2 regions of the Faecalimonas umbilicata genome follow, and region 2 is predicted to be linked to the other one. Evidence: a T-box and tRNA genes for the amino acid it is inferred to sense, from the RefSeq annotation. Region 2 holds a T-box; the other holds one or more tRNA genes.
What was found. A T-box is a leader RNA that pairs with one kind of tRNA and senses whether it is charged. The one in region 2 lies ahead of leuS (leucine--tRNA ligase), so its partner is inferred to be a tRNA-Leu.
Positions count from the first base shown of each region.

Region 1: it has a tRNA-Leu gene. The T-box ahead of leuS (leucine--tRNA ligase) is inferred to sense a tRNA for this amino acid. The anticodon was not compared.

Region 1 covers NZ_AP031411.1:124,768-135,247, reverse strand. Annotated here, with positions in the region: gene ACGG81_RS00585 (leucine-rich repeat domain-containing protein) at 1-588, opposite strand, end outside; gene ACGG81_RS00580 (DUF5050 domain-containing protein) at 602-3,433, opposite strand; gene ACGG81_RS00575 (hypothetical protein) at 3,430-4,068, opposite strand; gene ACGG81_RS00570 (hypothetical protein) at 4,513-5,154, shown strand; gene ACGG81_RS00565 (ATP-binding protein) at 5,335-6,057, shown strand; gene ACGG81_RS00560 (LytR/AlgR family response regulator transcription factor) at 6,026-6,727, shown strand; tRNA gene ACGG81_RS00555 (tRNA-Leu) at 6,823-6,909, opposite strand; tRNA gene ACGG81_RS00550 (tRNA-Tyr) at 6,927-7,008, opposite strand; gene ACGG81_RS00545 (TetR/AcrR family transcriptional regulator) at 7,235-7,798, shown strand; gene ACGG81_RS00540 (oleate hydratase) at 7,910-9,877, shown strand; gene ACGG81_RS00535 (DUF3048 domain-containing protein) at 9,997-10,480, opposite strand, start outside.
Region 2 covers NZ_AP031411.1:1,928,247-1,938,726, forward strand. Annotated here, with positions in the region: gene ACGG81_RS09190 (helix-turn-helix transcriptional regulator) at 1-162, opposite strand, end outside; gene ACGG81_RS09195 (DUF3796 domain-containing protein) at 155-508, opposite strand; gene ACGG81_RS09200 (helix-turn-helix transcriptional regulator) at 591-1,043, opposite strand; gene leuS (leucine--tRNA ligase) at 1,303-3,726, opposite strand; T-box leader at 3,807-4,047, opposite strand; gene ACGG81_RS09210 (hypothetical protein) at 4,247-4,669, shown strand; gene ACGG81_RS09215 (D-alanine--D-alanine ligase family protein) at 4,789-5,847, opposite strand; gene ACGG81_RS09220 (hypothetical protein) at 5,795-5,935, opposite strand; gene ACGG81_RS09225 (hypothetical protein) at 5,949-7,547, opposite strand; gene ACGG81_RS09230 (TrkH family potassium uptake protein) at 7,663-9,111, opposite strand; gene trkA (Trk system potassium transporter TrkA) at 9,125-10,480, opposite strand, start outside.

The DNA of each region.
Region 1 (10,480 bases), 1.1 Mb from region 2:
GGAACACCGATCAAATGTACCTGGCGGGATTGCCTGCACCCCATCCGGAATGTTCAGACTTTTCAGGCTAATACAATTTCCAAAAGCTTCCATTTCTATATTTCGCAGGCTAGACGGCAGTTCCAGTGCTTCCAGAGATTCGCAAAAGTTAAATGCTCTCAGACCAATCTCTTGCAAACTATCTGACAAATGAATCGTCTTCATTTTAAAGCAACCCGCAAAAGCCTCTTGACCGATTTTTTTAACCCCATTTCCCATCGTCACTTCTTCCAGCTGCAGACAAGTGTAAAAAGCCCTCTCGCCAATTTCGATTACGCTATCTGGTATCACAACGCTTTTTATCTCTGTCTCCGTATCCTCAAAGATACTGTTATCCGGATTACCTCCGATGCGCTTTACTCCCTCTGGAATCACCACATGCTCCTCCGATCCGGTATAACTGGTCAGGCATCCTTCCTTATCGATATGGAAATCGGAATCTGTACTCTGTCTATCTTCCGCTCCATGGACCAGCATAGGAGCCGAGAACCCTACCAGTGCCAGAAGACAAAAGGTCAATACTGTCTTTTGTATTATTTTCACTCTCATACGCCCCCTCTCTTTAATAAGTGTACAATGTCTTCACTTCTCCGGTCGACAGATCTTTCTCCAGCATCGCTCCGCTCTGCAGCTTATAAGAATAGCGCCATCCTGCTCCACCTCTGATTTGCTTTTCACCGGAATCCATGAAGAAATATACCTTTTCTCCGAATTTTTCCACATACTTTAATGTAAGCGCAGTATCATCAGTCGCTTGTCCACAGATTCCTTCTCCGACCGAAGCATAATCCTCCTGCGTGATGATCTCTTCCGGAGCTCCATTTTCCGCATAATAGAATACACTTCCATCTGCAGTATAATATTCCGCCATCGGCGATGTGTCATTCAGTTCATTTCCGATGTATTCTTTGTCGACCGTTCCATCTGCATTGACCACAAAGTCAGCTGCCTTCAGCTCATCCCACTCTTCCGGCGTCAGGTCTTCTACTGTTTCCTCTTCACTACTGTACTTCGCAATCTTTCCACCCTGATACATGACTGCTGATCCCCCATAGTTTCCATATGAAAAATAAATATCTTTTCCCTGAAATACCATGAATGCGATTGTTGCATTGCTGACAAGGTCATCCTCATCTACGTGCTCTTCCAGATCCACAGTACATAGTTCTTTATCATCACTTCCGTCTGGCTGGATTCGTGCCAGTGTTACTTTATCCTTGCCAGTTCCTGCCAGCTGATAGTAGATAAATCCATCTTTAATCGCAAGATAACTTCCATCCCCTAATTTCGTTTCCTCTTCATTAGAAATGTTCAAGCTATAGATTTCTTCCTCATTCGGATCCGAACAGATAATATATTTCTCCGTCGCCGCTTTCAGTTTTCCTTTTTTGATCTCTGTAATGTCTCCACTCTTTCGGTCATAACTGCAAATCTTTGTCACTGACATATTGTCGATCGGCTTCTCATAGAAGATTTTTTCGTCGGTAACTGCGATCTCCCCGGCGCCTTCTGCCTCGAAGACCGTCTCTTCATTTCCAGACGGATCTCTCTTGATCAGCGCATTGCTCACTCCTGGCAGTGCCTGATACTGTGCCAGCGTTCCAGTCTCTTCAAAACTGCTCTTCTGATATTTCCAGTAATAGATGGAGCCATCCTCTCCTTGAATCACATTTCCCACACCTTCATTTTCTGCCTGCATACGTTCCTCTGTGATCAGAGAGAGCGGAATCTTCTGACGGACAATGCCATCCTCTATTTTTTCGTTGTATAAATTTGTATATTCTGTATTTAACAGAAGCGCACTGTCATATCTTGCACTCTCATTCATCCTTATGATCAGCTCATAACTTTTCGTGATCAGTTCCTGAAGATTCATCATTTCTAACTGCACAGTATCCCACTTCGTCACATCAATCTCATCCGCAGAAGGTGGGTTCCCTTCTGCCTCTCTTACTTTTCCGATGCGATCCCATGTGTGAAAATAAGTCCGAATCATCAGCATATAGTTTGCCCTTGCTTCCTTGAGCTGCTCGATTGTGATTGCCTGCTGATTCACAACATGATTTAATACATAACTGCAATTGTGCAGTGACATTGCGCCGATATCCAGCAGTACATCCGCATCATACGCATCGCTTCCGAGATCAAACTGTTTAGAAATCTCTGGGATTGCAGAGGCCACAGGAACAATCATCCCATAGACTTCCAACGCTTTTCCGGCGACCGGAACCTTTTTAAAAAGCTCAGAGGCAAATACATCCATTACCTGGAGAATGATCTGATGCCATAATTCTTTCTCCGAATCAGAACTATTCTCATACAGCCTTTTTGCAGAGTCCTGAAGCATTTCTGCTCTTTCTCCTGCTCTCTTTACATAGGATATATCACTGTCTGCAAGTGATTTCAGCTGATCACAGTAAATCTCTTGCCAGTTTTCTAGGCGATGGACCGCCTCAATCACTGTATACAAGCGCAGTGCAATATCCAGATCCGTTGCTGTCTGCGACACACTCCCCTGACTTTTAATTAATTTTGTAAGCCACTCTTCCGGAATCACATCCCACTTCGTAAATGGAATCCCATTTCTTTTTTCCATATATTTCAAAATACCGGACAAGTCTTCCGGCATCTTTCCAAGTCCCTCTAACATCCCATATCCATCTTTAAATATCTTCAACAGTGTTTCCATATCTGCAAAAATATCGTCTTTTCCTTCCAGATATTTTGAATCGTCTTTTCCAAGATCATATAATACTTTCTCGCACTGCTGTTTCTCAATCATTCTTTCGCCGATGACTGATAAAATAATCCGGTAATCAATCTCATCTCCCAGCGCCAGCAGCACATATTTAAAACTCTTCTCATATACATGATTGCCATAAAGATCTTCGGCAAGCGGGCGCATTTTTGCCAGTTTTGGGAAATCATTCAAAAGATTCCAAAGAGTCTCTTTCGGAGCATCTACGACAACCGTTTCCTCATCCATCTGCCATCCTGCATTCAGCAGGTACATTGTCTTCTCCAATGGAAGATAAATTTCATCATCTTTCACCTTACATTCCAGCGGAAAGGTCTGTCTTGAAATCGGTCCAATCTCATTTTCTAATGTTGCCGTCCCTTCTTCTACATTGATCCTCACCATATAGCCATTCCGGTTTAGGTCGACTCCGTATGCTTTTTCTTCTACAACTGCCCCACAGACCTGTGCGATTTCTTGCGGCTGTGCATAAATGATCTTGTCTTCTGCCTTTACATAAATCTGTGTCTTTTCTCCGGTCGCATACTCACGTATATTCAAATAACCGTTCTGCTCCTTTTCTTCTGCAAGTACACTAATCGGCTGCACAAGCATACAGACAGCAAGTATCATTCCCCATATCCGTTTTCTTCTCATTGTGCTCCCTCCAACTCCTTCACGACTTCACTGTAAAGTTCCACATACCCCCCAAGCAGTGCATCTGACAATTCATCGGTCATCTCTATTCTCCACTGAAGGTTTTCTTCCTTGAGAAGTATGTCTGCTTTATACGTCTTCATTGGCATTTCTCCCAGATTTTTTGTATCCCAATCTGAAAGGAGATGTAAAAAATCATTTAGCACAGTCCCCGAATCTGATTTTAAATGTGTCTTCTTTTCAATCTCCAACTCTGCAATGGCAGGAAGATCCAGATTTGTAATTTCTACTGAAACCCAACAACTTCCATCTTTATGTTTCTTTGCTTTTCCAATCTCATAAGACAGATGATCTGCCGCAATCTTCATATATTCACTAAATTCCACAGGTTCTCCATACCCCTGATTCCAGAGAAGTCTTGTCAGCATTTCGCCATCTTTATCTTGATATGCATTCAGAAACTCCTCACAGACTCCCTGCGCCTCCTCCAGTGTCTTCTGTTCATACGCTTCCTCTCTCTCCTTTTCCGCACGTTTATTCAGCAAACCTGCCACTACAAAAATAAATAGGATGAGCAGAAGAACAATCGTCAGTATGACCCCTCTGGTTCGCCTCTCCTGTTTCTTTCTTTTCATATACATTCCTCCTATTTTTTCTTCTGTTTTTTTCATGATTATACTACTTCCCTATATCGTTTTGTATGATCACGTCATGGATTTCAAGATATATGTAATATATAACCTTACCTTGTCTTTTCTCACTGCTTCCCTCTGTGATATAATAGATTCGGATTTAAACTTTTAGAAAAAGAGGAGGAAGCATCTATTATGATCTTATCGAGTAAATTTTTTCTCATACTGATACAGCTGGTTGTCCTAATTTTTTCATTTCTCACCTGCCGTTTCTTCTTTCCTCTGAAAAAATACTTTCGCAGACACTCTACACTCTGCCTGATTTTTCTGTGCTGTGTGTTTGCTATACTGGTTTCTTTGATTCCTGATGAATCTTTCCCTTATATCTGCTTTGCAATGATCTTTTTTCAGCTGATCACTTGTTTTCCCTTTTTCGAGGGACGGCTTTTGACAAAAGTAAACTTGATTTTTCTCTTTTATCTGATGTTGATAGCGATCGAATCCTTTTTTATGTTGATCATCAGTGTCGCTGATATTCTATTTCCAGATAATACACTTGAGAGTACAATGCTGTTTTTAAACTACGACTTCAAAACATTGTCTCTATATACCTCTGTGTATGTGTTCTGTTTATATTTCTTCTATAAGAAATTGCTTCCAAAGCTCAGATATTATTATGGATTTGTCCCGGAATCTTCTGTTTTAAAACTAATCCTTCCTATTATCTGTATGTACAATCTGTCAAATATTTTATTTGCCCAGATAGACAGCGACAAACCCTCCACCCTGTTGATCCATGTAGGCATCAGCCTTATCCTGCTTCTGTTTTTTTTCTTTTATATTTCAAAAACCTGCAGAATCTTTGAAGAAGCAGAACAGAGAAAACAATCTCTTCTTCTGCAAAGACAGAAGTCAAAAAGTCAATCGGAATATACACGGACACTTGAGCAAAAATACCGTGCTATCCGGCGCTGGGAACATGACAGTTCTAATCACCTGACCACAATGACATATCTGGCAAAGGATGGTCACTGGGATGAAGTATCTGCTTATCTCGAAGAACTTATGAAACAAAAGGAGGCGGATTAGCTTATGAAATATAGAATCTTTTTCTTTTTAAGCCTACTATTGATGCCTCTGTCCGCGGGTGGTCTTTTCCTTGCTTTTCTATCTCTCCCCACTACTTCTCTGCTATTTTGCATCACTGAACTATTCAGTGCAACGGCATCACTTTCCGCTATCTTATTCTTTGGGATCGGTTTTTTTCAGATGGTAAAAGAACAGAACACAAAAAGCGAACTTGCTCTGTTAAAGCAACAGCAGGAAGTATCCTCCATTCAGGAGCAACAATTATCCAACCTGCAGAAAGATACTATCCACAACAAAAAATCCTTCTATCATCATCTGGAAACAATACAAAAAGCAATCCGCTCCGAGCAATATACAGAAGCACTTTCTTCTCTGGAGTCACTCTTACTTCGTCCTTCCAGAAGTAATCCTGCTTCCTATTGTGCAGATTCTTACATAAACGCTGTCCTGCAATTCAAACAAGAGGAGGCTCACCGGTATGGAATTTCTGTCAATTATCAGATCCTTCTTCCGGATCTCCAGCTTTTGAAAAATTTCTCTGCATCCGAACTATCCTGCATTCTATTTAATCTATTGGACAATGGTATCGAAGCATGTATCCAATCTGAAAAAGCTACACCTGAAATCCATCTGCAAATTCATACAGAGGGAACCATGCTCTGCATTCATATGGAAAATACAAAAACACCGGCTCGGACATTTCAAAAAACAACTACAAAATCTGCTGCAATCCGTCATGGATTCGGTCTTGGAATTATAGAGACAATCGTTGAAAAATATGGAGGAATCTGTCACTTTACAGATCAGGGAGATTCTTTTGATTCCTCCATCATTCTCAATTACCAGGAAAACAGGAGGTATCCAATTTCAAATGATACATATTGCAATTTGCGAAGACATTGAAACACATGCAAACAAGATGAAAGAACTGCTGACAGCTGTCCTTCCAAAGAATATAACTCTGACACACTATACATCCGGTAAGGAAATGCTGTCAGATATCCAGGATTCCCATATCATCTATGATCTGGCGATTATGGATATCGAGCTCGGTGATGCATCGGGAATCACTCTCTCATCACGACTATCTGAATACTGCCCGGACATACAGATCATCTTTGTCAGTCAATATCTAAAATATGTCAGCCCGGTTTACGAGACTGCACATACCTACTTCATCTATAAACCGGAATTAGAACTTTATCTAAAACCTGCCGTTCAAAAAGCACTGCAAAAGATTGAGGAGCACAGCCATCTGATTCTGACTCTTTCCTGGAACAAAAAGAAAACAGAAATTCTCCAGAAAGATATCTGCTATATGGAACGGCTACTCCGGAAAACGGCTGTCTACACCCTCCATGATACTTTTTACACGGCAGAAAAGCTCTCCTCTATTTTAGCTCAGCTTTCCCCTTCCTTCACTTTATGCCATCGGAGCTATCTCATCAACCTCGAACAATTATCTGCTTTCCTGCCGGGATATCTCTGCCTGAAAGATGGAAGACAGATTCCTGTAAGCCGTTCTTACATCCAGAGTGTCCGGGAACAGTTTCTCCAGATATATCGCGATTAACTCTACCGACACACATCCGATTCTGCATACCCAAAAAACAGCACAAAAAAAGTGGAAGAAACTCAATCAAAAGTTTCTTCCACTTTTTTCAATAATGCCGCAGACCGGAATCGAACCGGTACGGGAGTATAAGTCCCGCAGGATTTTAAGTCCTGTGCGTCTGCCTGTTCCGCCACTGCGGCATACAAAGTATTTTAAATGGATGGAGAAGGATTCGAACCTTCGAAGGCGTTGCCAACAGATTTACAGTCTGCCCCCTTTGGCCACTCGGGAATCCATCCATTTTCTTGAAGCAAATTGCCTCAACTAGTATATATTTATATCATATCTGTTCTGAAAATGCAAGCAATTTTTTATCATTTTTACATCCTTCTATTTGTATGCTATACTTAGCTTATCTTAGCAAAATCATTTTCCAATTTTGTAAAATATCATTTTTTATAGGCACGGAAATCCGCGACTCCTTCCTCCGTGCCTGTTATCGCGGATGATCTGGAGGAATGGCAAATGTCTAATATTACGAAATACGCGCTGGAAGCATCATTAAAAAAACTCTTATTAAAAAAACCCCTAGACAAGATCACGATCAATGATCTCACATCAGACTGCGGAATCAGCCGCATGGCCTTCTACTATCATTTTAAGGATATTTATGATCTTGTAGAATGGTCATGCCTGGAAGATGCAACGAAAGCACTTCAGGGAAAGAAAACTTATGACACCTGGCAGGAAGGACTTCTTCAAATTTTTGAAGTCGTTTTTGAAAATAAACCTTTCATCCTAAATGCTTACCGCTGCCTCAGCCGGGAACAGATTGAAAATTATCTCTTTCACCTTACTTACGAGCTGATCGCCGGTGTCGTCGAAGAGCAGGCCGCCCAGACACCAATCTCTGAACATGCAAAGAAATTTATTGCTGAATTTTACAAATACAGCTTTGTCGGTCTTATGCTCGACTGGATCAAACATGGCATGAAAGAAAATTATGAAGAAATCGTACATAATATCTGCGTTACCATGTACGGAACAATTGCAAATTCCATTCATAATTTTACAAAACAAGGGGAATGATAAAAAAATAATCATCTCCCTCTCTTTGTAAATTGCCACAAAAGAAAAGAACGTCTATGCTGAAAGTACAGAAGAAAGCAATGTAGTTATTTCAGAAAGGTGGTCATCTATATGGCAAAGAAAAAATTAGCGATCGGTGTTGCCTCCGCAGTTGCCGCAGGAGCAGGCGCCGCCATTTTATTAAAGAAAAAATCCGATGTAGAATCTCACACTGCTTCCTCAAAAAGTGTTTCCAAATCTTCCGACTATCGGAACACAGAGCGAGGCAAGCATGAGAAAAACAGCAAAGGAATCTACTATTCCAACGGAAATTATGAAGCGTTTGCACGTCCGGAAAAACCTGACGGAGTTGATGAGAAACACGCTTACATTGTAGGAAGCGGGCTCGCAGCACTCGCAGCCGCATGCTTTCTCGTAAGAGATGCCCAGATGCCGGGACCTCATATTCACATTTTAGAGGCGATGGATATTGCTGGAGGAGCCTGTGACGGAATTTTCGATCCTTCTCGCGGCTATATTATGCGAGGCGGCAGAGAGATGGAAGATCACTTTGAATGCCTTTGGGATCTCTTCCACAGCATCCCTTCTCTTGAGACCTCTGGTGCTTCTGTTCTTGACGAATATTACTGGCTCAACAAGCATGATCCGAACTATTCTCTTTGCCGTGCAACCGTACAACGCGGAAAAGATGCACACACAGATGGAAAATTCAATTTAAGTCAGAAAGGCTGCATAGAGATCATGAAACTGTTTATGACAAAAGACGAAGATCTCTATGACAAAACCATCGAAGATGTCTTTGATGACGAAGTTTTCAACTCTACCTTCTGGCTATACTGGAGAACGATGTTTGCTTTTGAAAACTGGCACAGTGCATTAGAAATGAAGCTGTATTTCCAGCGCTTCATTCACCATATTGCAGGGCTCCCTGATTTCAGTGCTCTGAAATTCACAAAATACAACCAGTACGAATCTCTGATTCTTCCAATGCAGAAATATTTGGAGAATGCAGGTGTCGACTTCCAGTTCAACACTGAAGTAACGAATGTTGTCTTTGAATTTAAAGATCATAAGAAAATTGCATCCGCAATTGAATGCAAGGTAAAAGGTGTCGAAAAGGGAATCCTGCTTACAGAGAACGATCTTGTCTTTGTGACAAACGGAAGCTGTACCGAAGGAACGATTTACGGTGACCAGAACCATGCACCAAATGGCGATGCAGAAGTACGCACGAGTGGATGCTGGAACTTATGGAAAAATATCGCACGGCAGGATCCATCTTTTGGACATCCTGAGAAATTCTGCTCTGATATTTCCAAAACAAACTGGGAATCTGCAACGATCACAACACTGGATGATAAGATTATTCCTTACATCACAAAGATCTGTAAACGTGATCCAAAGAGTGGAAAAGTCGTAACCGGAGGAATCGTGAGCTGCCAGGATTCCAAATGGCTCATGAGTTGGACCATCAACCGTCAGGGACAATTTAAAGAACAGGATAAAGATAAAGTATGTGTCTGGGTATATGGACTATTTACCGATGTTCCGGGAGATTTCGTCAAGAAACCGATGCGGGAATGTACCGGAAAGGAGATCACGGAAGAATGGCTGTACCATATCGGTGTTCCGGTAGAACAGATTCCTGAACTGGCAGAACAGAGTGCAGTCTGTGTTCCGACAATGATGCCGTATATCACTGCATTCTTCATGCCTCGAACAAAAGGAGACCGTCCGGATGTCATCCCGGATGGATGTGTAAACTTTGCATTCCTTGGACAGTTTGCCGATACTCCTCGCGACACGGTATTTACAACAGAATATTCTGTTCGTACTGCGATGGAAGCCGTATACGGTCTTCTCGGCGTAGACCGTGGTGTACCGGAAGTATGGGGCAGTGTCTACGATATCCGCGACCTGCTCGACAGCTCTGTCAAGCTCATGGATGGAAAATCCCCTCTCGACATTCAGCTTCCGGGGCCGTTAAATGCACTGAAGAAACCACTGATCCGTGTGATAAAAGGAACGGTAATTGAAAAATTACTCAGAGATCATGACATCCTGACAGATGAAATGTAACCTCGTTCTCCCCTAAGCACTGCTTCAAATACTATCTAAATAAAAAAATACGTCTCCGCAGAAATTGTGACTGCCTTATGTGAAAATCACAGCATTTCTGCAAGACGTATTTTTTTCTGTTATTGGAAAGTCGCCTGATCGGCGTAATTTACTGCAATATAGCTCTTTCCTCTGTTGATCTTAATTTCCTTCCCATTCTGATCATAAAATTTCAGCCTGGACTGCTCATTTTTTTCTTCCTTTGACCAGTGAATTTTCTGCACACCACCGTTGGAAATATAGTATCCAACCGAATCGCTGGCGCCATCCCAGTCTACCTCTTTATGTCCAATCTCATCTCTCACTGTAATCGATGTTTCCAGGACAAATACGTTTGTAAATGCAAGCTGCTCTCCAGTATTTCCATCGATCTGCGGTTTTCCATTTAAGTCTTTGACATATACTTTTTTTGCTTCATCATAAGTAAGTGTCGCTCTGGCAGCTCCAAAATTAATATCTACTTTCTGACAATCCTCTCCGTCCGGTTTTACCTGCTCATTGAGTCCGTAAAACGAAAAAGCCGCATCCTTTTTATCTTCCTCGATATCCGTTCTCAATCCTCTG
Region 2 (10,480 bases):
ATGGAATGTCTTTGCGATATTCCATGCCAAAACCAATGATGGATTGTATTTTCCCTTTTCAAGGTTTCCTATAGTTTCTCGGCGTACACCTACTTTTGCAGCCAATTCTTCCTGTTTCATATCAAATCTTGCTCTATACTCTTTAATTCTGTTTTTAATCATCGGATACACCACACCTATCTTTCCAATCAAAATAAGCAGTAACAAAGCAGAAGACAATTATGGAAAACCCAAATCCCAAACCAATCCCTTTTACAAGCGCGACATTAGAATTATGCTCTATGATTGCATAATAGAACGTGACAATGGCTGTTATTACTAATTCAGAGAAAAACGCCCACGCAGCAGCTTTTCTCATATTTTGAACAAACATTTCATCTGTTTCCACAAAGAAATATTCAAAAAATAAGGCAAAACCTAAAAACGGGAAAAACATAGGATTATCTGTCCAAAATCCCAGCAAGCCAATGAGAGAGAAAAAACCTAAAAAGCCATACCTACACTTCATAATAGACCTCCTTCTATGTGGTATATTTAACACTTTATGTTATAAATATACCACTTTTCATGTTTAAAGTCAAGAATGCACACTACATCTCTCTCAACCTTTTAGAAACTATGAAACTACAGAGAAATGCTCCTGCTACAATAATAAAGCAAACGATTGTACACCATACAGGCACTCTCATATCTAATTGTACTCGTAGCAAAATCGTGATTGCTAAAAATACAGCTCCCACAATTTGTATAAAGTCTAATATCCTTTTTTGAAGTACCTGCAAATGCTTTTTATCTTTTATTCTTTCAGATTTCCATATTCCATAATTTACTTGAAGATCCTTTACATCTTCATCAGATATAAGTTCGTCCACACTTACGTCTAGTTCTAATGCCAGTTTTTTTGCTGTAATCAAATCCGGACATCTTGAACCTTTTTCCCAGCGACAAACTGTCTGCCTTGAAACATATAACTTATCTGCAAGTTGTTGCTGAGTAAGATTTTTTTCTTCTCTGAATTTTTTGATGTTATCATTTAACGCCATACTCCATACCTCTCTTTCATTCTCATCATATAACGATAAAATCCAAAATAAAAGTACCAGTATGTATTTCCCTTGTTTCCATTTTGGTAACATCCATTTCACAAACCTGTTACGCTATTTTGCAGTATTCTACAGCAGTGCTATACAAGCTCACTAGACTAGCTCGTTTGCTTGACAGGCATATGCCCTATAGATACCAAAAAAGATGGCCTTATTCCTATAAACAGGATAAGTCCATCTTTTCCGTTATCTGCACTGCCTACTTCTGCACAATATTAATAATTCTTCCCGGAACGTAAATCTCTTTTACGATCATTCCTGTCAGTTTATCTGCCACTGCTTCTTTTCCTTTTGCAATTGCATCTTCTTTAGATACATCTGCCGCAAGTGTCACGACAGCTCTTGTCTTTCCGTTGATCTGTACAGCGATTTCGACCTCGTCGTCTTTCATCGCCTCTTCATCATAAGTCGGCCATCCCGCATTGAATACGGTTCCTTCGTGTCCGAGCTGCTGCCATAACTCTTCTGCCATATGCGGAGCAAACGGAGCAAGCAGTACTGCCAGTGTGCTTAATGTTTCTTTATCCACGCCGCCTGCTTTTTTTGCAATCTCATTCAGCTTATTGTTGTACTCCATAAATCCTGAAATAACTGTGTTTAAGCTAAAGCTTTCCAAACGTGTTGTAATATCATATACCATTTTATTACGGATCTTGATCATCTCTTTTGTTGCGCTGACATTTTTGTCTTTGCTGTCCATAACGAGATTCCATACTTTATTTAAGAAACGGTAAACACCATCGATTCCTCTGTCATCCCACTCTGCATCTAATTCCGGTGGACCTACGAATAATTCATACATTCTCAGAGAGTCACAGCCGTAATCTCTTACAAGATCATCCGGAGATACGACGTTTCCTTTTGATTTACTCATCTTGATTCCGTTTTTACCAGTGATCATTCCCTGATTGAATAATTTCTTGAATGGCTCATCAAAATCAATTGCCCCAATATCACAGAGGAATTTTGTGTAGAAACGAGAGTACAATAAATGAAGTACCGCGTGTTCTACTCCTCCAATATACATATCTACCGGAAGCATCTCATCTGCTTTTTCTCTTGATACAAGTGCTTCGGAATTATGGCTGTCCACATAGCGGAGGAAATACCAGGAAGATCCAGCCCACTGTGGCATTGTGTTTGTCTCACGTTTTGCAGGTTTTCCACAAACTGGACAAGTTGTATTTACCCAGCTTTCAATTCCTGCAAGCGGAGATTCTCCTGTTCCGGTCGGCTCATAAGAATCTACTTCCGGAAGTGTCAGAGGAAGCTGCTCTTCCGGTACTGGAACTGCTCCACAATCCGGGCAGTGTACAATCGGAATTGGTTCTCCCCAGTAACGCTGGCGCGAGAATACCCAGTCACGCAGTTTATAGTTGACAGTTGCCTTTCCAAATCCACGTTCTTCGATGATATGCGGCGCTTCTTTTTTCAAAACAGCTGATTCCATTCCGTTCCACTCACCAGAATTGATCATCGTTCCTGCTGCCTCTGTATAGGCCTCTGTCATATTTTCAATTTCTTTTCCATCTTTTGCGATTACCTGTACGATTGGAAGATCGAATTTCTTTGCAAATGCAAAGTCACGATCATCGTGAGCCGGCACACACATGATTGCTCCGGTACCATAGTCTGCGAGAACATAATCAGAGAGCCAGATTGGTGTCTTTGCTCCATTTAATGGGTTGATCGCATAAGATCCTGTAAACACTCCTGTCTTTTCCTTATCCTGAAGTCTGTCTACATTCGACTTCATAGAAGCATCATAGATATACTGTTCTACCGCTTCTCTTGTCTCGTCTGTGGCAAGACTCTTAGCAAGCGCATGCTCCGGTGCAAGTACCATAAATGTCGCCCCGTGAAGAGTATCTGGTCTTGTCGTATAGACAGTGATCTTATCTTCTCTTCCTTCTACCTGGAAATCAACTTCTGCACCGTAAGATTTTCCGATCCAGTCTGCCTGCATCTTCTTTACCTTCTCCGGCCAATCTAATTTATCGAGATCTGCAAGAAGCCTCTCTGCGTATTTTGTGATCCGAAGCATCCACTGACGAAGATTTTTCTTTGTCACTTCTGTTCCGCAGCGCTCACATTTACCATTTACTACTTCTTCATTCGCAAGACCTGTCTTGCAGGAAGGGCACCAGTTGATCGGGAATTCCTTCTCGTATGCCAGTCCTTCTTTGAACATTTTTACAAAGATCCATTGTGTCCATTTATAAAATTCTGGATCAGTTGTATTGACTTCCATATCCCAGTCATAGAGAGCTGCGATCTCATTGATCTGTCTCTTAATATTTTTTACATTCTCAGCAGTAGAAATCGATGGATGCACGCCCATCTTGATTGCATAGTTTTCTGCCGGAAGTCCAAATGCATCCCATCCCATTGGATGTACAATATAGTATTTCTGTAATAACTTATATCTGCTCCATACATCAGAGATTACGTATCCTCTCCAGTGTCCGACATGGAGACCATTTCCTGATGGATATGGGAACATATCGAGACAATAATATTTCTCTCTCTTTCCATTTTCATCTTCTTTTACGTTCACTGGATGCTTTTCCCAGTTTTCACGCCATTTTTTTTCAATCGCCTTATGATTATAAGGTACTGCCATTCTTTTTTCCTCCTTTTTCTCCAAGAATTCCCTCTGCGGAAATCAATTTCCTATGCAATAAAAAAAAACCTCTCATCCCATCAAGAGACGAAAAGGCTGACTTCCGTGGTACCACTCTTATTCATACAGCATCTCACTGTACGCACTCATTGCTTCTGTAACGGGAAGTCCCGCCTCTATCTACTTCCATACAGTGTATTCTGTATCTCTCGTTCAATAGAAGGGCTCCAAGGTGAGTTCGGAGATTACGCTGCTGCCTCACACCTGCCGGCAGCTCTCTGAAAACGATAGACTCTTACTACTCCTCTTCTTTGCCATTGTCTGATTCAATCTGTCATCACAATTTCAATGATATTTCTATTTTATCATACGAAGACTATTTGTCAAGGCATTGGGAAAAGCTGTATTTTTTTGTAAATTTCGCATAAATTTTTATATTTTATTGCCATTTTCTTATAATTAGTGTATAATACATTACATAATCGACAGAACGAAAAAACATTATAAAGGAGATAGTGCCATGGTAAATTTATTAACAGGCCCTAAAGGGAGCGGCAAAACACAACAGATGATCGAATTAGCAAATGAGACAGTAAAGCAGTGTGACGGCAATGTAACGTTTATCAAGAACAGTCACAACGATACATACAGTTTATCTTTTGATATCAGAGTAATCTGTATGGATGACTATCCTTCCATCAAGAACATTGACGACTACACTGGATTTATTTATGGAATGCTTAGTGCTAACCATGATATTCAGGCTATTTTTATCGATGGTATTTTAAAACATGCCAATATTTCTTCTGAGAATATGCCTCGCTTCATTGAACGGTTGAAAAATATCTCTAAGAGACATGATGTGAATTTCTATTTAAGTATCAGCGCAGAGAAAGACCAGTTAAACGGAATTGACTTGACTGACTGTGCACTTCTTAATTAAAACAACGAAGCAATTCAAATGGAAAAGTTAATAGTCCATAATTTCCATTACTTTTAAAAGCCTTGCAGTAATTGCTACCGCAAGGCTTTTCTCTTATCTTTTTTCTATTTTCGTATACTCTATTTTCTTTCAAATGCAAGCTCGATCAGCTCTGTCACAAGCGCTGTCGTATCGATTCCTTTTTCTCTCCAAAGCATTGGGTACATGCTGATATTCGTAAATCCAGGCAATGTATTGATCTCATTGAAAATCACTTCATTTGTACCATGTTCCAGGAAGAAATCCACTCTGGAAAGTCCAAAGCCATCTACCGCTTTGAAAATTGCAACAGCATCTTCTCTCGCCTTTTCCAATGCTCCTTCTGGCAGTTCCGGATGAGTATCTGTCTTAGAATCCGGATTATTGTACTTTGCTTCATAAGTGTAGAACGTATCTGCTGCCTTAATTTCACCGACGTCAGATGCTTTCACATTCTTTCCACCAAGCACTGCACATTCAATCTCACGCCCTTTAATCGTCTCTTCCACAAGAATCTTTGTATCATGCTTTGTCGCTTCAAGCAATGCTGCCTGTAATTCTTCTCTGTCTTTTGCCTGATTGACTCCCTGAGAAGACCCTGCTTTGGACGGCTTTACAAATACCGGATACGGAAGCACTTCCTCCACCTTGTCAAGCACCTTGTCGATCTCCTCAAGCTCATATGCATGGATTCCAACAAACTTTGCCTGACGGATTCCAAGACGATCTACGATGATCTTCGTGTAAAGTTTATCCATGGATACCGCTGATGCAAGTACCCCACATCCGACATAAGGGATTTTCGCAAGTTCAAACAATCCCTGGATGGTTCCATCTTCACCGTACATTCCGTGAAGAACTGGAAAGATCACATCTACCTGGATCTTCTCCACAGTATCCCCCAACACGAGAATTCCATGTTCTCCGGCATCCGGTGAAAGAATTGCCCGCTTCCCGTTTTCACGCCAGGTATCATTTCTAATTGCTTCTGTATCTTCCACTTCCAGCCAGCATCCCTCTTTTGTGATCCCGATTAAAACCGGCTCATATTTTGTCCGGTCAATATGCGAGATCACTGTAACTGCTGACTTACAGGAAACTTCATGCTCAGAGGATTGCCCTCCAAAGATTACCGCTACTCTCTGTTTCTTCTCTCCCATTTTTCCACATCCTTACTTTTCTTTTTTCACTTCTTTCTATTCTATCGGCATTTTCTATAAAATGCATTTCCAAAAATGCTGATTTCATTGCAAATCCTGCTCTATTTAATACTTAAAACTGTATTTACCTTCTCATCCTGCTTATATTCAATCGTCACTTTCTGTCCCGGCTCATAGCGGATGACATCAATAAAGTCTACTACCGACACATCAAAAATCTCCTCTGATTCTTCCAGAAGAATATAGTAATGTGAGTTTCCTTCCACGACTCCCTGTGCAATCTTCGCAATGGTTCCTTCCATCGTCTGTACTTCTCGCTTGTCTTCCTCTTCCTTGATCACACCATCCGTCAGAAGAAGTTCATTGTATTTTTCCTCACACTGGCTTACCGTATCTCCGATTGCTACAAGCTGATATTTCTGTACATTTACCATCGCATACTTCTTAACAAGGCCCGCATCATCTTTTAATGCGATAAAATAAGTCGGCTCTCCGGAGAGATTTAAAAGAAGCGGGAAAGTCGCCTTGTATTTCAAGTTCTGTACCTGACCTTCTGCAGATGACATTGCAGAAGCCTCTGTAGCACCTTCGATCGGATAAAATTTTGTTTCCATTGTTCTCTGGTTCATCAGAACAAATCCGACGTTGGACTGGTCACCACTCACGGATGTCACACCCGTATATACCCATACATCGTCATCGATCGCAAGATAGTTATATCCTTCTGTCGTCTTCAGGCAGTCTTTCTGTCCAAGCACACTGTTCAAAAATCCATGCTTCAGCGCTCCATAGTAATCATAAAGCTGTACAAGAAGATCAGAAGAATATGCACGGTCAATCCACTTCGGCACATCATCGATCGCATAGTCTTTCGTCTCTCCTGTCACTGCATTACACAGTACAACTCTTCCAACAGTCTCTCCTCCAAACAGACCAATGTTAAACTTCTTCACCGGGCATACCCAGTATGGAACTCCGTCATCATCTGTCTCAAAACTTAACTGGTCAAAAATATAAGTCGGATAATTGAAGCGCAAATGTCTGTAAATGTTCCGGTTAAAATATTCGCTTGTAGAATACTTGATACCTTTTTCTAATTTTACAAGCTCTGTAGACTGTGTGGCCATATCAATACGGACATACGCCGGGATTCCTTCAGACTGATTCGTGATCCATTTAATACCACTGGCATATTTGAGCGGAGAAACACGTACCGGTCTTCCTTGATAGTTGATCTGGCTGTAAATATCATCCACCTCAAATTGAGATACCATATCTACCATACTTCCCATCTTTCGATTTCCGAGAAGTGTTGCAGACTCTTTGTCAAGCAGCGGGATTTGATCAAAGGAAAGTTCTTCGATATCCTTTGTAAATTCTCCCTCCTCTACTTTAAGAAGCTTCTGATACTTCTTCGCATTTACGATCGGAGAAGAAAGTAACGCTCCCACAAGATACACAACAACAACTGCTGCCAGTACAAATAGAATCGCCTTCATCCCTTTACTCGTCTTAATCTCATCTGGACGAAGCCGTTTCTTCCACGCGTAGATCAGCGCAAGAACTGCAACTAAAATCCCAATAAAGAACCAAAAATCACGAGAGTGGATATTGATTGCCGGCAGTGTAAAATAGTAATACAAAAATGCAACAATCGCAAGCACAATCGCTCCAATTATTTTTGCCTTTGCTTTTTTCATAACATCCTCCATTTTCTATATATCAATAAGTTATAATGAACAGTATAATACAAAAATATCATCAGCGCAAACAATGTCTGATGATATTTTATAAACTTCTTATAAACAATAGAATCTAGAAATGTTTTCTCCAGAAACTTGGAGAACAAATCATAAGAAACGGGAAGATTTCAAGCCTTCCGATCAGCATATCCATAGAAAATACAATTTTAGATAACACCGAGAAAGACTGGAAGTTTTCTATCGGACCTACTCTTGAAATTCCCGGACCTACATTGCTCAATGTAGTCAGCACTCCCGATATGGTTGTTGCAAAATCAAAATTATCAAGTGCCACAAGAAGCACAGAAATTCCAAATACAAATACATATGCACTAAAATATGCATACACCCCTTGCAACGTCTCATTGCTGATTTTCTTTCCATTTACTTTTACAACATTAACCGATTTCGGATGCAGCATTCCTTTCACCTGCTTCAAAATACTTTTCCACAAGATCAAAAATCTGGACACTTTCACTCCACCTCCGGTAGAGCCGGCACATGCACCAATCACCATAATGAGAAGCAAAATACATTTTGACAATTCCGGCCACAAATTAAAGTCTGCCGTGGCAAATCCTGTCGTTGTAATAATTGATGCAACCTGAAAAATCGAATATCGGAAAGCTTTTAACGGTTCTTTGTAAATAGAGAGAACATTGCAGGTGATCACCAAAGTTGCCGCCACTATAATTCCCAGATATGCTCTGACTTCCTCATTTTTCCAGACAGATTTTACATCTTTTATTAAAAGAAGAAAATACATATTAAAGTTGATTCCAAACAGGATCATAAAAACGGTGATCACCCCGTCAATATAAGCACTGTCATAGTAGGCAACGCTGCTGTTATGATTTGCAAATCCTCCGGTTCCTGCGGTACTAAAGGAGTGAATGATACTATCATATAAGTTCATTCCTCCCGCCAGAAGGAAAATGATCTCCGCGACAGTGAGTGCCAGATACATTGCATATAAAAGCTTTGCGGTCTCTCGCGCTTTCGGAACAAGTTTATCCGCTTCTGGTCCTGGAACTTCTGCCCGCATTAAATGCATAGAACTTTTATCATCCAGAGAAGTCACTACCATAACAAACACAAGTACACCCATTCCACCAATCCAGTGCGTCAGACATCTCCAGAAATTCATTCCATAAGAGAGCGCCTCTATATCTGTAAGAATGGTAGATCCTGTCGTCGTAAATCCAGATACGGTCTCAAACAGAGCGTCCACATACGATGGAATCTCTCTTGATAAATAAAATGGAAGTGCTCCGAATACAGACCACAATATCCATGCTGCGGCTACGATCACAAGCCCGTCCTTCCCATAGATTCTTCCATTTTCTGGTTTTTTTCTACCAAAGAGAAGGAAAAAGACACACAGCACAGCGCTTGTAATCCCAAATGCTACCATGTCTGAAGTTTCCCCATAAATCAAGGATACTGCTGCCGGGATACAAAGTACAAGTGCTTCCACCCCCAACATTTTTCCTAATACATAAGCTGTCATTTTGTAATTCATTTTTCTTCCACCACTACACTAAAATATCATGAAAATCCTGTACTTTGCATTTCAATGTAATTACGATCACACTATCCCCGATCTGGAGGCAATCCTCTCCTCCGGGAATAATAATTTTTCGATTCCTTACAATACATGCAATCAGCACATCTTTCTTAGTTTCCAGGCTCTTCAGTGGTACTCCCACATAGGAGGTCTGTTTTTTTATAATAAATTCCAGTGCCTCAACACGATCATCTACAAGATGGTACATTGCCTCAATATTGGCACTGCGGATTGAATTCTGGCGTGCGCGCACATAGCTTAAAATTGCATCGGCAGTCGCAGATTTTGTAGATACAATGCTGTTGATCCCAAATCCTGCCACCATCTCTGCCCTGGAATCTTCATTGACTTTCGCCACAATCTTTGGAACTCCCTGCTGTTTTGCAAAAAGTGCCATGATGATATTCTCTTCATCCATTCCCGTAAGTGCAATAAAGGCATCTGCATCACCGATTCCCTCTTCGATCAGAAGTTCATTATCCGATCCATCCCCATGAATAATAGTAGCTTCCGGAAGCGCCTCACACAGTCCTTCACTCTTTGCCAGGTCTTTCTCTATGATCTTTACCTGCATTCCAAGCTTCGTCAACTGCTTTGCGAGATAGAATCCAACTCTTCCTCCTCCGCAGATCAATACCTTTTTGATTTTATTTTTACGATTTCCAATTTTTTTAAAGAAAATTTCCATCTCTCGATGAGATGCCGCTATGTGAAGCCTGTCTCCTGGCTGCAGGACAAATTCCCCATCCGGAATATAAACCTGTGTTCCCCGCTGTACTGCACAGATCAAAACTTTAATCTTATACTTTTTATAAAATTCTGCAAGGGATATTCCAGTAATCGAGCTTTCCTGCTGAAGCGGAAATTCTACCAGTTCCACTCTTCCTTTTGCAAACGTTTCCACCTTACTTGCAACCGGGAAGATCAGTACTCTGGAAATCTCATTTGCAACTGTCAATTCAGGGTTTACTGCCATACTTAAATGCAGATCTTCCTTCAAAATATCAAGCTGCTGCAGATAAACCGGATTTCTTACACGGGCAATCGTATGTCTGGCTCCCAGCCTTCTGGCAATCAGACAACTTAACATATTCAGTTCATCCGTAGACGCACAGGCAATCACCAGATCTGCGTGGGGTACATCCGCCTGCTTCTGCACTTCTGCACTGACTCCATCTCCAGTGATACAGAAAATGTCCAGCCTGTTGATGGTCTCTTTCAATTTTCCCTCATTTGGATCGATCAAAACGATGTCATAATTTTCTTCAGAGAGTTGTTTTGCAAGCTTAAAGCCCACTTTCCCATCTCCTATAATTACAATTTT